DNA from 4 places in the Streptomyces sp. NPDC058685 genome. Region 2 is predicted to be linked to each of the others. Evidence: riboswitches for the same ligand, from Rfam matches in the RefSeq annotation. Region 2 holds a riboswitch; each other region holds the start of a gene.
What was found. A riboswitch is a leader RNA that binds a small molecule or an ion and turns the genes downstream of it on or off. The one in region 2 is predicted to bind cyclic di-AMP.
Positions count from the first base shown of each region.

Region 1 (4,652 bases), on a different contig from region 2:
GCCGAGGCCGCCGAGTGGAGCGAGCTCGACCCGCTGTTCGCCTACAGCCGCCATCCGCACCGCTCGGCCGGGCTGCCCTGCCGGACGGGCGAATCGGTCGTCTCGGTCGACGGCGACGGCACGGTACGGCGCTGCCACTTCGTCCCGGACGAGCTCGGGAACCTCTACGACGGCAGCTACCGGCAGGCGCTGCGCCCCCGCGCCTGCCCGCTGGCCGTCTGCGACTGCCACATCGGCTATGTCCACCTGGAGTCGTTGCCGTTGTACGACGTGTTCGCCGGCGGGGTGCTGGAGCGGATCCCGGCCCGGCCGGCCGCCCGGTAGCCGTTCCCCACCGCCCGCCTCACAGCGGCAGCAGGTCCGGCCGCTTCGCCTCGACATGGTCGCCCGAGCTCTCGCCGCGCAGCCTGCGGCCGATCCACGGCACCAGGTGCTCGCGTGCCCACTGGACGTTGTCCCGGCGCACCTCGAAGGGAGCGCGCGGCGGCAGGAGCGGCCACTCCTGGTCCGGGTCGGCGGGCACGTCGAGCCCGAGGACCTGGGCGGCGCGCAGGGCCACCCGGGTGTGCCCCTCGGGCGACAGGTGCAGCCGGTCGCCGTCCCACGCCCGCCTGTCCTGCACCGACTTGAGCGACCACAGGTCGAGCACGGGACAGTCGTAGCGGTCGGCGATGGCGCGGACATGGGCCGTGTACGTGGCGATCTTGCCGCGCAGATGGCGCAGCACCGGCACACCGCGGGTGTCGAAGCCGGTGGTGACCATCACCGTTCCGACCGCGCCGGTGAGGTCGGCGACGGCCCGCTCGAAGCGTTCGGCCACGTCGTCGGGGTCGCTGCCCGGGCGGATGATGTCGTTGCCGCCGGCGCAGAACGTCACCAGGTCCGGGGCGAGTTCCTGCGCCCGCGGCACCTGCTCCGCGACGATCTGGTCGAGCAGCCGGCCGCGCACGGCGAGGTTGGCGTAGCGGAAGGTGTGTTCGGGCATCCGGTCGTCGAGCAGGACCGCGAACCGGTCCGCCCAGCCGACGAACGCCCCGTCCGGTCCCGGGTCTCCGACGCCTTCGGTGAAGCTGTCACCGATCGCCGCGTACGACCCGATTGCGCCTGTTTCGTCTGTTCTCGAATCGTCTGCCACAAGGACTCATCCTGTCCTTACGGGTGTGACCTACGCGACCGTAAGGAGGGGTTGACGGTGCGTGATGTTTGCCACCGGTCAAGTTTCGACAAGCACGGAATACGCCGAATCCCCCCGCACCGCGAACAGGCGGTACGAGGGGATTCGGGCGTTATCGGCGCGTCAGAGAGAAACGCCGTGCTGGCGCAGGTACGACACCGGGTCCATGTCCGAGCCGTAGCTCGGGCCGGTGCGGATCTCGAAGTGCAGGTGCGGACCGCTGGAGTTGCCCGTGGAGCCGGAGAGGCCGATCTGCTGTCCGCCGCTCACGTTCTGGCCCGCGGAGACGGTCAGCGACGAGAGGTGGGCGTACTGGGAGTAGGTGCCGTCGGTGTGCTGGATGACGACCTCGTTGCCGTACGCACCACTCCACCCGGCGGAGACGACGCTGCCCGGGCCCACGGACTTGACCGTGGTGCCGGTGGACGCGGCGAAGTCGACACCGGTGTGGTAGCCGCTGGACCACATGGCGCCGGAGGCACGGTAGGGGGTCGTGACGGCGGCGGAGTCCAGCGGCGCGGAGTAGCCGGAGGCGTTCTCCTGCGGGGCGGACTCGGCCGAGTCGCTCGTCGAGGCCTTGGCGGCCGTGTCGCTCTGGCGGGACTCGCTGCGGGAGGCGCGGTCCTCGCTGTCCGAGGTCTTCGGCTTCGCGGGCGCGGCCTTCCGCGCCGGCTTCTCGGCGGGCTGACCCTCGGCCTTGGCGCCGATGGTGAGCTTGAGTCCCGGGTGGATCAGCGCGGGGTCGTCGCCGACGGCGGCACGGTTGTCCGCGTACAGCTTCTGCCAGCCGCCACGGACGTCGTGCTCGGCCGCGATCTTGGACAGATAGTCACCGGCGACGACGCGGTACGACGTGGGGGCGGCGGGCTTCTGCGCGGTGGAGGAGGCCGGAGCGGCGGCTGCCTTCTGCGGTGCGACCGCGGGGGCCGCGGCGGGAGCGGCCTTGTCCGCGGCGTGAGCGCCTGCCGCACCCATCAGCGGGAGGGCGATGGCTGCGCCACCGGTACCCGCGGCGACGAAACCGCGGGAGAGAGAACGGGACTTGGGACGGCGGTGCTTACCCTTTCCGGGCATGGCGCATTCCTCTCCGGCGCCGGCGAGGTGAGCTGTCGGGTTCGGGCTGGAGATGCCCGGTCACATGGCTGCGTGACTTCACCCCGAGCCGTCCGGAGCACCGGACGGCGTACTACCTGGGTCCCCCGCTCCTGCCACACGTGGGTGGGTGGGTATTCCGGTCGGCGGCAGGATTAGGCGGTCCGTCCGGATTTCCGTGACCGTAAGCGAGCATTGCGGACGGGAACAAGCCACCTCTTTTTCCGATCACGGGCCACATGCATATCGGACGGGAAATTCCGGTCACACTCCGTGGACGAAGGAGCGTCAACTTCCTTCTGGTGTCGCACTTCTGGCCGGTGGATCAGCCACGGTCCGTCACGAATGAGATCCTGCTCACGAGCCTTTTCCCATCTCCATTCCAGATGGGGCAGGCTATGGCGAACAGTTCAATTCGGACAGAAAACCCAGATGCAAAGAATGGTGAGCGGTATCAGCCAATTCGCCGCAACCTGATCACCGTGGCGTCCATGTCACCCTTCAGCCCGGTCTGCAGCCCGTGGTGCAGCAGCACCGATCCCCGGTGCACCTGCGCGGTGTCCTGGCACTCGTAGGCCGCGGCCGGGTCGAGGCCGCGCAGCCTCAGCCGCGGCGGCTGCTCGCCGTAGTGCTGCGCCTGGAGCCAGGCGAGGACGACGGTCTCGTCCCCGCGCAGGTACTGCACGGCACTGAGCCCGCCCTCCGGTGCCCGCAGCCGGTACAGGTCTCCGTGCTGCACGACCGGCCTGATCTTCTTGTAGAGCTCCACCCAGTCGCGCGCCTCGGCCAGCTCCTCCTCGGTCCACTCGGTCAGGTCGCCGCCGACCCCGAGCACCCCCGCCATCGCGCTCACGAAGCGGAAGCGCAGGCTGCTGAATCGCCCGTTGAGCTGGACGTTGGGGCTGTCGGTGACCCAGGCGGCCATCACCCGCGCGGGGTGGATCTGGGTGAAGCCGTCCTGGATGGCGAGCCGGTCCAGCGGGTCGGTGTTGTCCGAGGTCCACACCTGGTCGGTGCGGGAGAGGATCCCCAGATCGATCCGGCCGCCGCCGCCGGAGCAGGACTCGAACGCCACACCCGGGTGAGCGGCCCGCAGCCGCTCCAGGAGCGCGTAGAGGGCATCGACGTGTTCCACCCACAGCCGCTGCGGATAGTCCTCACCGGGCCAGCCGGCGTCCGTGAAGCAGCGGTTGAAGTCCCACTTCACATAGTCGATCGGTGCGCTGCCGAGCAGCGTGTGCAACTGCTCCCACAGGTAGTCCTGCACGTCCTTGCGGGCGAGGTTCAGGACCAGCTGATTGCGGAGCTCGGTCCTGGTCCGGCCCGGGTGGTACTGCACCCAGTCGGGATGCGCGCGATAGAGATCGCTGTCGGCGTTGACCATCTCCGGCTCGACCCAGATGCCGAACTGCATGCCCAGCTCGTGCACTTCGTCCGCGAGCGGCCGCAGGCCCTTCGGGAAGCGGTCCGGGTTGGGGGTCCAGTCGCCGAGGCCGGCGCGGTCACTCGTCCGCTGCCCGAACCAGGCGTCGTCGACCACGAACAGCTCGACGCCCATGTCCGCGGCCCGCCGGGCGAGCGCGCGCTGCTGGTCCTCCGAGATGTCGAAGTTGGTGGCCTCCCAGGAGTTGTAGAGCACGGGCCGGTCGGCGGCGGCGTCCGGGATCACTCGCGCGCGCTGCCACGAGTGCCAGGCACGGCTGGCGCCGCCGAACCCCTCGGCGCTCCACAGGCCGGCGAAGACGGGAGAGGTGTAGCTCTGCCCGGGAGCGAGCTTCAGCAGTCCGGAGTCGTCATAGCCGGCCCCGCCCGTGATCTGCACCAGGCCGTCGGGCAGCTGCTGGACGCTGATGCGCCAGGACCCGGACCAGCCGAGCGCGCAGCCGTAGACCTCGCCGTGTTCTTCGGTCGCTCCGTCCGCGTCGAGCGCGACCCAGGGAAGGTGCTGGTGGCCGGTGTGTCCGCGGCGGCTGCCGAGCACCTTCTCGCCGTAGGTGAGCGGGGACCGTACGAGCAGGGACTCGGCCGCCCACCGCCCGTGGAGCTGGCTCAGCCGCCAGGCGTCGCGCTGCGGCAGCGTCCAGGTGGCCGCGTCGGCCCGCAGCAGCTCCAGATCGGGCCCGTCGCCTTCATGGGCGACCGTCACCCAGCGCTCGATCACATCGGCGTCGTCGTGCATGCGGTGGTGGAGAGTGAGGCCGAGCCCGTGCACGGCGTCCGTGAAGCGCAGCCGCAGCTCGTCGCCGTCCGCCGAGGCATCGGCGAAGGCCCACTCGGTGCCGCGCACCTGGGGCGTGCGGACGGAGAGAGAGGGGCGGACGAACCGGGGGCCACCCTCGACGGGGTACTCCTCGTGCCCGTCGAGCGGGGACTCGAACGGCCAGTA
Region 1 covers NZ_JBHXSL010000003.1:155,668-160,319, reverse strand. Annotated here, with positions in the region: gene ACFWU3_RS03890 (STM4011 family radical SAM protein) at 1-324, shown strand, start outside; gene ACFWU3_RS03885 (SGNH/GDSL hydrolase family protein) at 344-1,135, opposite strand; gene ACFWU3_RS03880 (peptidoglycan DD-metalloendopeptidase family protein) at 1,298-2,248, opposite strand; cyclic di-AMP (ydaO/yuaA leader) riboswitch at 2,253-2,405, opposite strand; gene ACFWU3_RS03875 (alpha-galactosidase) at 2,721-4,652, opposite strand, start outside.
Region 1: another riboswitch for cyclic di-AMP. It lies ahead of ACFWU3_RS03880 (peptidoglycan DD-metalloendopeptidase family protein); the one in region 2 lies ahead of ACFWU3_RS00940 (NlpC/P60 family protein).

Region 2 (4,652 bases):
GCGTGGACCATCTGGCCGCCGCCGATGTAGAGGCCGACATGGCTGATGCCCGAGTAGAAGAACACCAGGTCGCCCGGGGCCAGTTCGGACCGGGACACCCGCCGGCCCGCATTGATCTGCGTGTACGTGGTCCGGGGGAGCGAGACGCCGGCAGAGCGCCAGGCCGCCTGGGTGAGCCCGGAGCAGTCGAAGGAGGACGGGCCGGTCGCTCCCCAGACGTACGGCCTGCCGAGCGCCCCGTAGGCGTAGGCGACGGCCTGGGCGGCGCGGGAGTCGGGGGCCCTCAGGGCGCCGCGGGGGGCCGTGGAGCGGTCGGCGCGCGCGGCGGACGCGGAGTCCCCGTGCCCGGACCCCGCGTCGTACGAGGCACGCTGTTCGGCCGTGAGCCGGTCCAGCATCCGCTCGGCGGCCGAGAGTTTGCTCTGTACGGTCGCCTTGTGGCGGGCCAGTTCCGCCTGCCGGTCCTTCAGGCTCTCCATCCGCTCGCCCGCCTGTGCCCGCAGCCGGTCGATCTCCACGAGCTGCTGGTGCACTCCGGCGATCGCGGCGGCCTGCCGCTCACCCGTGCGTTCGACGAGCGCGGCCCGCTCCAGGTACTCGTCGGGGTCGGAGGTGAGCGCGAGTTGCAGGGCGGGGTCGATGGTCCCGGCGCGGTACTGAGCGGTGGCGATCGAACCGAGAGCGTTGCGCGAGGAGTTGAGGCGGTCGGTCCTGCGGGCGGCCTCGTCGCGCAGCCGGTCGACCGATGTACGCAACGCCGCGGTCCGCTCCTTGGCCCCGTTGTACTTCTCCGTGGCCACCTCTGCCTCGTGGTACAGCTTGTCCGCCTTGTCCTTGACCTGGGCCGGTGTGAGGGCGGGTTCCGCGTGGCCGACTCCGTCGAAGGCGGTCGCCGACGCCGCTCCTGCGAGCGCGATGGTGGCTGCGGTTCGGGCGGCGGGCCCGGAGAGGAGATGCTGCTTGGGTTTCCGGTGCGCGGCCACGGGTGCGTGTACGTCCTTCCGTCATCCCTGCGGGTCCGGGTCCGGCGGCGGCCCGCACAGGGGAGCGGTCCGCCGCCGGATCTCTCGGCGTGACGGCCGACTGCCGCCCGGTGCTGCGGCGGCGGTGGGGAGTCGGTCATCTGAGGCAGGACGCTAAACCTGGGGGTCACGGCAGGGAGACGCAAGGACCGAATGTGCCCGAAGGTGGACATCTTGCTGCGCTTTCTGCAAGCCGATCCGGCCCGCACACGTCCTTTCTCCGCACCGCTGTGACCGATGTGCCGAATGAGGCTCACCCGGCCTGAAGGGGGTGATATGGCGGGAGTTAGGCTCCGCCGCATGGACGTACTCATCAATGCCTTCGTCGCCCTGCACATCATCGGTATCGCGGCCCTGCTGGGCGGCTTCCTCACGCAGATGAAGGCGATGTCCGAGGGGACGGCGCGCTTCGGCCCGGCGATGCTGCACGGTGCGCTGACGATGCTCGTCACCGGTGTGGCGCTGGTGGGCCTCAACCAGGCGGACGACCAGACGGTGAACAACCTCAAGATCGGCATCAAGCTGGCGGTGCTGGTGGTGATCCTGGGTCTGGTCTACGTCAAGCGGGACGAGGAGTCGGTGGAGAAGCCGCTGTTCGCCGCGGTGGGCGGGCTGACGGTCGCGAACATCTTCATCGCCACGCTCTGGACGTGAGCGCGCCGCGCCGGACATGAGGGCGCCGGGCGCGGCTCTGGTGCTCCGGGTGCTCCGCGCGTTCCGGGCGCTCCGGGCATGAGAACGCCCGGGCACCCTCGGGCCCGGGCGTCCGGTGTGCGGCCGGCTCAGGCCGGGCGAACGCTGCCGTAGATCGGCATGTAGAAGATCGACTCCTCGCGGACGTTCGCCCCCGGCTTCGGGGCGTGGATCATCTTGCCGTCGCCGATGTAGATGCCCACATGGCTGATGTCGTCGTAGAAGAAGACCAGGTCCCCCGGGAGCAGATCCTTCGTCTCGATCCGCTTGCCGGTCTTCACCTGGTCCCAGGTGGTGCGCGGCAGGCTCACGCCCGCGGTCTTCCAGGCGGCCTGCGTCAGCCCCGAGCAGTCGTACGAGCTGGGGCCGGCCGCACCCCAGACGTACGGCTTGCCGATCTGGGCGCGCGCGAAGTCGAGGACCTTGGCGGCCTTGGCGGTGGAGGTGCCGTCGGAAGAACCGGAACCGGAACCCGTGCCGGTCCCGGGCACCGTGCCCGTGCCGCCGCCCTGGTTCTGCTCGCGCTCCTTCTCCCGGCGCTGCCGCTCCGCCTCGGCCTTCGCCTCCTGTTCGGCCTTCTGCTCCGCCTTGCGGCGGGCCTCCTCCGCCTTCTCGCGCTCGATCGCGGCCAGCCGCGCCTTCTCCTCGGCGGTCAGCTTCGACAGCAGCTCACGCGCCTCGGCGAGCTTTGCCTGCACGTCCTGCTTGCTGGTGCGCAGCGCCCGCTGCGACCGGGTGAGGGACTCCAGGCTCTCGGTCGCCGTGGCCCGCTGCTTGGCGGCGGCCGCCCGCTGGGTCTCGTAGTCGGCGATCACATCCCGCTGACGGTCCGTCATGCGGTCCATCAGCTGGGTCTGGTCGAAGTACTGCTGAGGGCTGTCCGCGAAGAGCAGCGCGGCGGTCGGGGCGACCGCGCCCGTGCGGTACTGCGCGGCCGCGTAGTTGCCGAGCACCTGGCGGGACTCGTTCAGCTTCTCCGTGCGCTGCGCGTTCTCGTCGAGGAGCTTGCCGACCTGCTGCCGCTTCTCCTCCGTCGCCTCTTTCGCCTGGTTGTACTTCTGCGTCTCGGTGCCGGCCTGCCGGTACAGGTCGTCGACCTTCTTCTGCACCTCTTCGACCGACGGCTTCGGGTCGCTCGGCGCCGCGTCGGCGCTCTGCGTCGACAGCAGCGTGACGGATGCGAGGGCTGCCGTCGTGAAACCGACGGCGGGGGAGGTCTTCACGGTTCGACTTCGCGTTTTGCGATGCGACGCCAAGGCCGACATCTCCTTCTTCCGTTGACCGCCTACCGGGTTAGCTGTCGGGTTCGGGCGGAACGGAAGATCGCCCTACGGACCGTGCTGGTGCTGGTCCGATTCACCCCGGTTGTGCATGGTGGGTCCCCGGTTCCGAACTTCCTTGGGAAAAGCTCGAATTCGGCGCTGACTGCCCGTTTGGCGTGGATCGCCGCGGGGGACGGGCTGCCTGATCGAGCACGCTAACCAACTCGTGTGGCTCCTGTGAAGGTTGATGTTCGATATGCCCGATACATTTTCGTGACCTTATCGATCGGGTGGTCGGCGTGCTCGCCAGATGACCCATTGCGTTCGAAAAGGTGCAGAGTGTTGCCGGAGTCGTGCGGGATTGGGCGCATCGGTGGTACGGGAGCGGGCGTACGGCTTCGAACGCGCCGACGCACCGACGCATCGCATCGCATCGCACCGCTCCGGCGCTCGGACCGGAGCCGCCACGCCTCTCGGCGGGGTCGCGGCGGCCGTATGGCAATGCGGCCGCGAGCTGTCAGTGCCGCGGCCTAGACTCGTAAAGCGATGAGCAGCCTCTTTGACGACAGCTTCCTGGCGAACCTCCAGCACACCTCGGAGGAGCCCCCGCCGCACCCCGAGGAGCCCGGAGACGGGCCCGGAGAGGAGATCCCGGACGATCTCTTCCAGGGCGCGTTCGACGTGCCCCCGGCCCGGGACGCCCACCACGGCAACGGCGCCCCGCGCACGATCGTGGACCCCGCCGCCCTGCTGGACGGACTGAACGAACAGCAGCGCGCCGCCGTGGTGCACACCGGATCGCCGCTGCTCATCGTGGCCGGCGCCGGTTCCGGCAAGACCCGTGTGCTCACACACCGCATCGCCCATCTGCTGGGGACGCGCAGCGTCCACCCCGGCCAGATACTGGCGATCACCTTCACCAACAAGGCCGCCGGCGAGATGAAGGAGCGCGTCGAGCAGCTGGTCGGCCCGCGCGCCAACGCCATGTGGGTCATGACCTTCCACAGCGCCTGCGTCCGCATCCTGCGCCGGGAGTCCAAGAAGCTCGGCTTCACCTCGTCGTTCTCGATCTACGACGCGGCCGACTCCAAGCGACTGATGGCGCTCGTCTGCCGTGATCTCGATCTCGACCCCAAGAAGTTCCCGCCGAAGGCCTTCAGTGCCAAGATCTCGAACCTCAAGAACGAACTGATCGACGAGGAGAGCTACGCCGACCAGGTCGGCGGGGGCAGCGAGGCCGAGGGCTCCGGGGGAGGCTTCGAGAAGACGCTGGCCGAGGCGTACCGGATGTACCAGGCGCGGCTGCGCGAGGCCAACGCCCTGGACTTCGACGACATCATCATGACCACCGTCCATCTGCTCCAGGCGTTCCCGGACGTCGCCGAGCACTACCAGCGGCGCTTCCGGCATGTGCTGGTGGACGAGTACCAGGACACCAACCACGCTCAGTACACGCTCGTACGCGAGCTGGTGGGCACCGGGCAGGAGGACCTGCCCCCCGCCGAGCTGTGCGTCGTCGGCGACGCCGACCAGTCGATCTACGCCTTCCGCGGCGCGACCATCCGCAACATCCTCCAGTTCGAGGAGGACTACCCGGACGCGAAGACGATCCTGCTGGAGCAGAACTACCGCTCGACCCAGACGATCCTCTCCGCCGCCAACGCCGTCATCGAGC
Region 2 covers NZ_JBHXSL010000001.1:188,406-193,057, forward strand. Annotated here, with positions in the region: gene ACFWU3_RS00930 (NlpC/P60 family protein) at 1-983, opposite strand, end outside; gene ACFWU3_RS00935 (hypothetical protein) at 1,323-1,676, shown strand; gene ACFWU3_RS00940 (NlpC/P60 family protein) at 1,805-2,980, opposite strand; cyclic di-AMP (ydaO/yuaA leader) riboswitch at 2,982-3,146, opposite strand; gene pcrA (DNA helicase PcrA) at 3,524-4,652, shown strand, end outside.

Region 3 (4,652 bases), on a different contig from region 2:
CCGAGTTCCTCAGCCTCGTCGCCGGCTCGCTGCAGCCCGGCGCGATCGTGCACTGCGCCACGGACTGGGAGTCGTACGCCGAGCAGATGCTCGAGGTGCTCTCGGCCCATCCCGACTTCGAGAACACCCAGGAGCACGGCGGGTTCGCGCCACGCCCCGACTTCCGGCCGCTCACGCGGTTCGAGGGCCAGGGCATCGACAAGGGCCACAAGGTGCACGACCTGCTGTTCCGCCGCACCGCGGGAGCCTGACCCGAGCGAACGGCGGCGTGCGCCCGGCGCACAGCCACCCGCCCGGGCCAAGGGCCGCCGCTCGGCCGGCGCGCACCCGGCGCCGGCCCGGCGTCCAACCCCACGCACCGTCGCCCGTTGTCGGTGTCCCTCGTTAGGGTCAGTGGGTGTCCGAGTCGTCGCCCCCGCAGCACCATCCACCGCACCCCGCGGTCCCGGCGTTCGAGCAGCAGCGTGTCGACGAGCTGCTCGCCGCCGTGCCGGAGCGTGCCCGGTGGCGCTACAAGCCCCGCCGTGTCTCCCGGTTCTGGCACAGCAAGGCCGTCCGTGCCGGGGTGCTGATCACGCTCCTCGCCCTGTCGGGCCTCGTCATCCTGTCGCTCGTACGGGAGCAGACCGGCACCCAGGGTTTCCTGGTCGGCCTCGGCCTGGCGACCCTGCCGGTCCCCCTGCTCACCGCCGCGTTCCGCTGGCTGGACCGGGTCGAGCCGGGCCCCTGGCGGAACCTTCTGTTCGCCTTCGCCTGGGGCGCCTTCGCCGCCGCCCTCGTGGCGATCATCGCGAACACCTTCGCGACGCAGTGGATAGCCACCGCCACAGCCGACCCCACGGGCGCGGACACACTGGGCGCGACGGTCATCGCGCCGGTCGTCGAGGAGAGTGCGAAGGCCGCGGCGATCCTGCTGATCTTCCGTTTCCGCCGACAGGACTTCCGCGGGATCGTCGATGGGGTCGTGGTCGCCGGGTTCACCGCGACGGGCTTCGCGTTCACGGAGAACATCCTCTATCTGGGCAACGCGTTCGGCGAGGACCAGCAGATGGGCTTCTCCGGGATCGCGTCCGTGACCGCGGCGACGTTCTTCGTACGGATCGTCATGTCCCCGTTCGCCCACCCGCTTTTCACGGTGCTGACCGGCATCGGCTTCGGTGTCGCGGCACTGGCCTCACGGCGCATGCGGGTCCGGCGCATCGTCCTGCCGCTGCTCGGTCTGGCGCTGGCGATGGGCATGCACGCGCTGTGGAACGGCTCGACGTCCCTGTTCGGCCCGTGGGGCTTCTATCTCGTGTACGGGGCGTTCATGGTGCCCGTCTTCGGGCTGCTGACCTGGCTCACGATATGGAGCCGGCAGCGGGAACTGCGGACGATAGCCACCGAGTTGCCGGCCTACGCCGCGGCCGGATGGCTGTCGGCGGACCAGCCGCCCGCCCTCTCGTCGATGCGGGCGCGCACCCTCGCGCGGGACGTCGCGCGGCGTATGCACGGGCCGACCGCGGCGCACGCGGTGTCGGAGTACCAGCATTTCGCGACCTCGCTGGCGTTTCTGCGCCATCGGGCCCACCGGGGCGCGGCGGACCCGGACTTCGTGGAGCGCGAGCAGGAGCTGCTGCATCACCTGTGGCAGCGCAGGGACGTGGCCGCACCGGCGCTGACGTACGCGGCACGGGCCACCGGGCGGGTGCGTGTGCCGCCTCCGCACCGCGACTACGGCGCGTACAACCCGTACCGGACCTGACCGCGCACCGGTGGGCGACCGCGTCCTGCCCGCTCCCGGGAGAACCGGGCGCAGCAAAAACCGGCAGTCCTGGCGTCGGGGGGTGAGCGCCAGGACTGCCGGGGATCGAGATGCGCGGGAACTGTCCCGCAGGATCAGGGAGTCAGGCCCTTGTCCCGCAGCCAGGCCATCGGGTCGATGCCCGAGCCGCCGGCGGTGTGGACCTCGAGGTGCAGGTGCGCGCCCGTCACGTTGCCCGTGGCGCCGACGCGGCCGATCGTCTCGCCGGTCGCGACCTTCTGGCCGGCGCTCGCGGTCATCGACGACAGGTGCGCGTACCAGACCTCGGTGCCGTCCTCGAGTTCGAGAACGATGCGGTAGCCGTACGAGCCGGACCAGCCCGCCGACTTCACGGTGCCGTTGTGCACGGCCTTGACCGGCGTACCCGTCGGGGCGGCGAAGTCCAGGCCGGTGTGCTGGCCGGAGGACCACAGGGAGCCGGACTCGCCGTACGTGGAGGTGATCGTGTACGAGGAGGTGGGGAGCGAGTAGCTCTTGGCCAGCTGCGCGAGACGCTCTGCCTCCGCCTTGGCCTTCGCCTCGTCCTCTGCCTTCTTCTTCGCGGCGGCGGCCTTCGCGGCCACCTCTTCCGCCTTCTTCTTCGCCGCGGCCTCGGCCTTGTCCGCCGCGGCCTTCGCGGCCGCCGCCCTGGCCGACTCCTCAGCCTTGGCCTGCTGCTGCTCGGCCTGCTGGAGGATGCGGGAGCGCAGCGCCTCGCCGGCACCGCCCTGGTCGGTGTCGGAAGCGGTGTCGGCGTAGGCGATGCCCATCGCCGAGTACGTGGCCGCCTCGTCCACGACGTCCGAGGAGTCGTCGGACATGAAAGAACCGACGCCGGGAAGGGACTTGGCGTCGGGCAGATTGTCCGAGAGCGCGTCGGGAAGGGATATGGAGACCGCGGGTTTGTCCTGCGCCGTCGCGATGCCGCCCGCGCCGACCGCGGCGATCACGCCGACGCCGAGCACGGTGGAGCTACGGGCAAGTCCGCCGCGCTGCTTGGCGACACGGTGCCGACCGCGCACCGGACGGACGGAGTCCTCGGTGGGGTTCCACTCTTCGAGGGACCGCTCCGCGCCCTCCGCACCGAAGAAGTCATTGGCGAAGGGTGCTTCTGGGGCAGGCCTGTTGGACGCCACTGAGGCGTGCTCCTTTCCTTCCTTCTCGCCTACCGGGTTAGCTGACGGGTTCGGAGCAGGAAGGTCTCCTACGAGCGCCACCCGCCGCGGAAGTCGCGGTGGAAGGTGCCCGATTCACCCCAAGGATTGGTTCCCCGGTTCCCTTGCGGAATTCGGCGCACGCGCACGGCGCCGTCCTGACGACGGCTGGGACGACCGCGCTGCGTTATCGAACGTTAATAGACGCGAGGACCGTATTCCAAGCTGTTCCGGGTGATCGTTAACGACTTCCCACGGGACCAATCGGGACACAAGCAGCCGGATTCGGGCGACTTGATCGCCCTTCGGGCCGCGGAACATTACTGACGGGTCGTCACATGGTATGCGGAGGGGGATCTTCCCACTACGCAGCGTGCCCAGCCACCAGAGCGGACCGGGCGGGCAAGACGTCCGCTCGGTTCCGCGAAGGGCTGCGACCGCCACACAGCTCATCCGGGCAAGCCCACCGACACGTCTCGGCGCACCCACCCGGCTCAAGCCGAACCAACCCACCAACACGGTCTTCGGCACACCCACCGGCTCAGGCGAACGAGGCCAGAATCGTCACGGCGTACCCGACCCCACCCCCACGCACACAGCCTCGTACGGCGAGACGTCCCAGCCGGCCCCGAGGTGCCGACGCCCCTCACGCGGGCGGCACGACCTTCACCGTCCTGCGGCGCTCCGGCTGCCCCTCCGCGGGCCGGGCGACCGCCAGCAGTGCCATGTCGTCCTTCGAACCACCTCCGGTGTACCGGCGCACGTCGTCGACGAGCGCGTCGAGCAGTTCGTCGGGCCCGGGGAAGAGCCGCCCCGAGAGCCGCGCGCCGGGATCGTAGAACTCACCGGCCGCGTTGCGCGCCTCGCTGACACCGTCCGTGTAGAGCAGCAGGGTCGCTCCCGTCGGCAGCGGATACTCCACCGCCTGGTCCGGCCAGACCTCCAGATCGCCCATGCCGAGCGGCAGCGCGGCCCTCGACGGCGCCAGGAATTCCAGGTCGCCGTCGGCGTGCAGCAGGATCGGTTCCGGGTGGCCGCGGTTCACCAGCCGGACGATTCCGGCACCGCGCGGGATCTCTCCCAGTACGGCGGTGGTGAAGCCCTCGACCGCGTCCAGGCTGTCCCGGCGCGTGCCCTCGCGCGCCAGCGCCCGCTCGAGGCGCTGCGCGACGCCCTCCAGGGAGCTCTCCTGCTCGGCCGCCTCCCGGAACGCGCCGATGACGACGGCCACCGCCTCGACGGCCTCCAACCCCTTGCCCCGCACATCGCCGACCACCAGCCGCACCCCGAAGGGCGTCTCCTGCACGGCGAACAGGTCGCCGCCGATGAACGCGTCGGCGAGCGCGGCCTCGTACCGTGCCGCGACGTGCAGCCCGCCGATCCGGTCGGCGGGCGTGGGCAGCACGGCACGCTGCGCGGTCTCGGCGATGACCCGGGCGGAGGCGAGACGCTCACCGCTGCGTCTGACGACGGTGTTGATGAGCAGCGCGAGCCCGGAGACGGTGATGAGCGTGAAGACCTCGGTGTATGCCGTGACCTCGTCGACGGTGCGGTTGTAGAAGTGCAGCCCGAGCACCGCGAGGGTCGCCGTGATGCCCGTCACCAGCGTGGTGAGCCAGGAGAAGAACGGAGCGGCGACCAGCGGAGCGGCGGCGAACATCGGCACGGCCGTGAACTGCGCCGGGGTCGCCAGGTCGAAGACCAGCCCACCGATG
Region 3 covers NZ_JBHXSL010000047.1:16,194-20,845, forward strand. Annotated here, with positions in the region: gene trmB (tRNA (guanosine(46)-N7)-methyltransferase TrmB) at 1-251, shown strand, start outside; gene ACFWU3_RS28735 (PrsW family intramembrane metalloprotease) at 398-1,744, shown strand; gene ACFWU3_RS28740 (M23 family metallopeptidase) at 1,879-2,919, opposite strand; cyclic di-AMP (ydaO/yuaA leader) riboswitch at 2,931-3,087, opposite strand; gene ACFWU3_RS28745 (PP2C family protein-serine/threonine phosphatase) at 3,584-4,652, opposite strand, start outside.
Region 3: another riboswitch for cyclic di-AMP. It lies ahead of ACFWU3_RS28740 (M23 family metallopeptidase); the one in region 2 lies ahead of ACFWU3_RS00940 (NlpC/P60 family protein).

Region 4 (4,652 bases), on a different contig from region 2:
CGTGCCGCCGCCCGCGTCTACCGGGACGAGATCAAGGCCGTCGAGCGGTGACCGACCGGCCCGAGCTGTTCACCTGGGAGTTCGCCACCGACCCCTATCCCGCGTACGCCTGGCTCCGCGAGCACGCGCCCGTGCACCGCACCCGGCTGCCCAGCGGGGTGGAGGCGTGGCTCGTGACCCGGTACGCCGACGCCAAGCAGGCGCTCGCCGACCAGCGCCTGTCGAAGAATCCCGCGCACCACGACGAGCCCGCGCACGCGAAGGGGAAGACGGGAATTCCCGGCGAGCGCAAGGCCGAGCTGATGACGCATCTGCTCAATATCGACCCGCCCGACCACACCCGGCTGCGGCGGCTCGTCTCCAAGGCGTTCACCCCGCGGCGGGTCGCCGAATTCGTCCCGCGTGTTCAACAGTTGACCGATCAGCTCATCGACGGCTTCGTGGAAAAGGGAGAGGCGGACCTCATCCACGAGTTCGCCTTTCCGCTCCCCATCTACGCCATCTGCGATCTGCTCGGTGTCCCGCCGGAGGACCAGGACGACTTCCGGGACTGGGCGGGCATGATGATCCGTCACGGCGGCGGCCCGCGCGGAGGTGTCGCGCGGTCGGTGAAGAAGATGCGGGGGTATCTCGCCGAGCTGATCCACCGCAAGCGTGAGGATCCCGGCGACGATCTGATCTCCGGGCTGATCCGGGCGAGCGACCACGGCGAGCACCTCACCGAGAACGAGGCCGCCGCGATGGCCTTCATCCTGCTGTTCGCCGGTTTCGAGACGACGGTGAACCTCATCGGGAACGGTGTGTACGCGCTGCTGCGCCACCCGGAGCAGCGCGAGCGGCTGCAGGCCTCCCTCGCCGCCGGGGAGAGCGCGCTGCTGGAGACCGGCGTGGAGGAACTCCTGCGCTACGACGGCCCCGTGGAGCTCGCCACCTGGCGCTTCGCCACGGAGTCCCTCGTCATCGGCGGCCAGGAGATCGCCTCGGGCGACCCGGTGCTCGTGGTGCTCGCGGCCGCCGACCGGGACCCGGAGCGGTTCACGGACCCCGACGCGCTCGACCTCTCCCGGCGCGACAACCAGCACCTCGGTTACGGGCACGGCATCCACTACTGCCTCGGCGCACCGCTGGCCCGGCTGGAGGGACAGACCGCGATCGCCACGCTGCTCCGGAGAATGCCGGACTTGCGGCTTGCGGGCGATCCGGCCGATTTGCGCTGGCGCGGAGGTCTCATTATGCGTGGATTGCGAAGCCTGCCCGTTGAGTTCACACCTGGACGCAGCTGACGACCCGTCAAGACTGTGACTTTCACGTGATCTCCGCTGCATCGACTTGTGACACACGATCGAATCCGGCTACTTTCACGGTCGTCTCAGAAGACATCAGTTGTTCTGTAGTCACTCGAAGGGCACCCGCATGCTTTCCGGCCAAGGTCGTCACCGTCGTCCCCGTCAGGCTCCGGCCATCGTTGTCGCGGCAGGGGTGACGGGATCGGCCATCGCGATCCCCCTTCTCGGTGCGGGTTCGGCCTCCGCCGCCGACGCCGCCACCTGGGACCGCGTGGCGGCCTGCGAGAGCGGCGGCCAGTGGAGCGCCGACATGGACAACGGCTACTACGGCGGTCTGCAGATCGCCCAGGAGACGTGGGAGGACTTCGGCGGCACGGACTACGCGGACCGCGCCGACCTCGCCAGCCGCTCCCAGCAGATAGCCGTCGCCGAGAAGGTCCTGGAGGCCCAGGGCCCCGAAGCCTGGGCGACCTGCGCGGGCATCGCCGGGCTGACGCAGGGCGGCACCGGCGCCGGTGTCGACCCGGGCGCCTCGGCCCCCGCGGAGCAGGGTGCGACGTCCGACGACCCCCTCGCCTCGCTGGCGCCCTCGAAGTCCGCCTCGCCCTCCGAGACGGCCGAGCCCGCCCCGGCGCCGACACAGGGCATCGGCAACAGCGGGACCGGCGACAGCGGCAGCGCCACCGGCAAGCACCGCGGCGAACCCGCCGCCGAGCCGACGGAGCCGGAGGCGACCGGGTCGACCGGAACGGCCGAGCCGGGCAATACGGGCAATGAGCGTGAAGCGGGGCGTCACGCCTCGCGAGGTGACGATGCGGCACGCGACGGCGAGGGCGCGGCCGATGAGGCCGGCAAGCCGGCCGAGACGAACGACGCGGAGGCCGCGCCCGGTTCGTACACCGTCCGCCCCGGCGACTCCCTGTCGGCCATCGCGACCGCGCAGAAGCTGCCCGGAGGGTGGAGTTCCCTTTACAAGGCGAACGCGGAGACCGTCGGTGACGACCCCGACCTGATCCTGCCTGGCCAGAGCCTGGAGCTCGACCTGAAGTAGGGGCAGTACAGGCGCCTTTGTCCGAATCGTGCAACTGAGACAAGGGTCTCTTTGCGGCAACTCGCCCATCTTGCCCGGCGGAACGGGGCATTCCGCCCTCGACCTGCAGAAACGCATGGTCCCGGAGGGGCGGGATGGGCGTTTTCTCCCCGATGTTCGTCTTTGAACATCGGGGAGCTCTGTGTTTACGGTCTGAACCGTTCGCCATCGCGGGCACCGCTGACCGTCACGCCGAATCCTGCCGTCGGTCGGGGGGAGTAGTCGACGCGTATGCGCCGTAGGCAGGAGCGGGGGAACCAAGGTAAGCGCCGGCCCCGGCAGTTGAGGATGAACTGCGGGTACCGGCTTGGGGTGGAGCCGTGCGCACGACTGCGCGGCCGGGCAACTCACTTGGCCCGAACCCGACAGCTCACCTCGTAGGCGTCGGTGAGAGAGATGTTCCATGCTGTTTTCCGGCAAGGCCAAGCACCGTCGCCCGTCCAAGGCCACCCGTATCGCCACGCTCGCCGGTGTCACCGGTGCGGCAGTCGCCGCCCCGCTGCTCGGCGCCACCACCGCCTCCGCCGCGACCACGTCCGAGTGGGACCAGGTCGCGCAGTGCGAGGCCGGCGGCAACTGGTCGATCAACACGGGTAACGGGTACTACGGCGGCCTGCAGTTCTCCGCCTCCACCTGGGCCGCGTACGGCGGTACCCAGTTCGCCTCGACCGCCGACCAGGCCTCGAAGGCGCAGCAGATCCAGATAGCCGAGAAGGTCCTCGCGGGCCAGGGCAAGGGTGCATGGCCGAACTGCGGCGTGAACCTGTCCAACGCCGCCAACGACGCCGGCTCCGCGCAGGAAGCCCAGCCGCAGCAGCGCGCCGAGGCCCCGACCACCCGCTCCGAGCGCTCCGAGGCCCCCGCCCCGGCGAAGTCCTCGAAGCCGGCCGCCAAGTCCTTCAAGAAGGGCGACGGCGAGTACAAGGTCAAGGCCGGTGACACCCTCAGTAAGATCGCCAAGGCCGAGAAGGTCAAGGGCGGCTGGAAGAAGCTGTTCGACCTGAACAAGGGCGTCGTCACCGACGCCGACGTGATCCACCCGGGTCAGCAGCTCCACCTGAGCTGACCCCGCACGGGCCGGCGCGCGAGCGCCGGCCCGCCTGTGGTGTCCCCGAGGTCTCGTCCGGTTCGCCCTTCGGGCGGAGGACGGCGCTTCGCGGACACTCCCCCCGGGGAAACAGACCACCCCGGTCCGGAGCGCATCCCCCGTACGCGCCGGGCCGGGGTTCTCTCTGTTACCCATGGGTAGATTGGGGGCGTTTTGTCCCCAGCACCCGCTGTTCATGCCCTTTTTCGTCCCAGGAGGCGGGCATCGGGCGGCTGATGCCCCGCCGCCGGTTAGGCTCGTGCCGCAAGGCCAATGAGACCCTGCACTCCAAGCGTCACATCCCAGAAGGAGATGCTCGTGCCGTCCATCGACGTCGTCGTAGCCCGGGAAATCCTGGACTCCCGAGGCAACCCCACGGTCGAGGTCGAGGTTGGCCTCGACGACGGCAGCACGGGTCGTGCTGCAGTTCCGTCCGGCGCATCCACCGGTGCGTTCGAGGCTCTCGAGCTCCGCGACGGTGACCAGAACCGCTACCAGGGCAAGGGTGTCGAGAAGGCCGTCCTCGCCGTCATCGAGCAGATCGGCCCGGAGCTCGTCGGCTACGACGCCACCGAGCAGCGCCTGATCGACCAGGCGATGTTCGACCTGGACGCCACCCCGGACAAGTCCTCGCTCGGCGCCAACGCCATCCTCGGCGTCTCGCTCGCCGTGGCCCACGCCGCCTCCGAGGCCTCCGACCTGCCGCTCTTCCGCTACCTGGGCGGCCCGAACGCGCACCTGCTGCCCGTTCCGATGATGAACATCCTGAACGGCGGCTCGCACGCCGACTCCAACGTGGACATCCAGGAGTTCATGATCGCACCGATCGGCGCGGAGTCCTTCTCCGAGGCCCTGCGCTGGGGCGCCGAGGTCTACCACACCCTGAAGAAGGTGCTGAAGACCAAGGGTCTGTCGACCGGTCTCGGCGACGAGGGCGGCTTCGCGCCGAACCTCGACTCCAACCGCGCCGCGCTGGACCTGATCCTCGAGGCCATCAAGGAAGCCGGCTACGCCCCCGGCAAGGACATCGCGCTCGCGCTCGACGTCGCCGCGTCCGAGTTCTACAAGGACGGCACGTACGAGTTCGAGGGCAAGTCCCGCTCGGCCGCCGAGATGACCGAGTACTACGAGGAGCTCGTCGCCTCCTACCCGCTGGTCTCCATCGAGGACCCGCTGTTCGAGGACGACT
Region 4 covers NZ_JBHXSL010000007.1:199,725-204,376, forward strand. Annotated here, with positions in the region: gene ACFWU3_RS09250 (nucleoside triphosphate pyrophosphohydrolase) at 1-51, shown strand, start outside; gene ACFWU3_RS09255 (cytochrome P450) at 48-1,283, shown strand; gene ACFWU3_RS09260 (transglycosylase family protein) at 1,414-2,337, shown strand; cyclic di-AMP (ydaO/yuaA leader) riboswitch at 2,601-2,775, shown strand; gene ACFWU3_RS09265 (transglycosylase family protein) at 2,780-3,442, shown strand; gene eno (phosphopyruvate hydratase) at 3,776-4,652, shown strand, end outside.
Region 4: another riboswitch for cyclic di-AMP. It lies ahead of ACFWU3_RS09265 (transglycosylase family protein); the one in region 2 lies ahead of ACFWU3_RS00940 (NlpC/P60 family protein).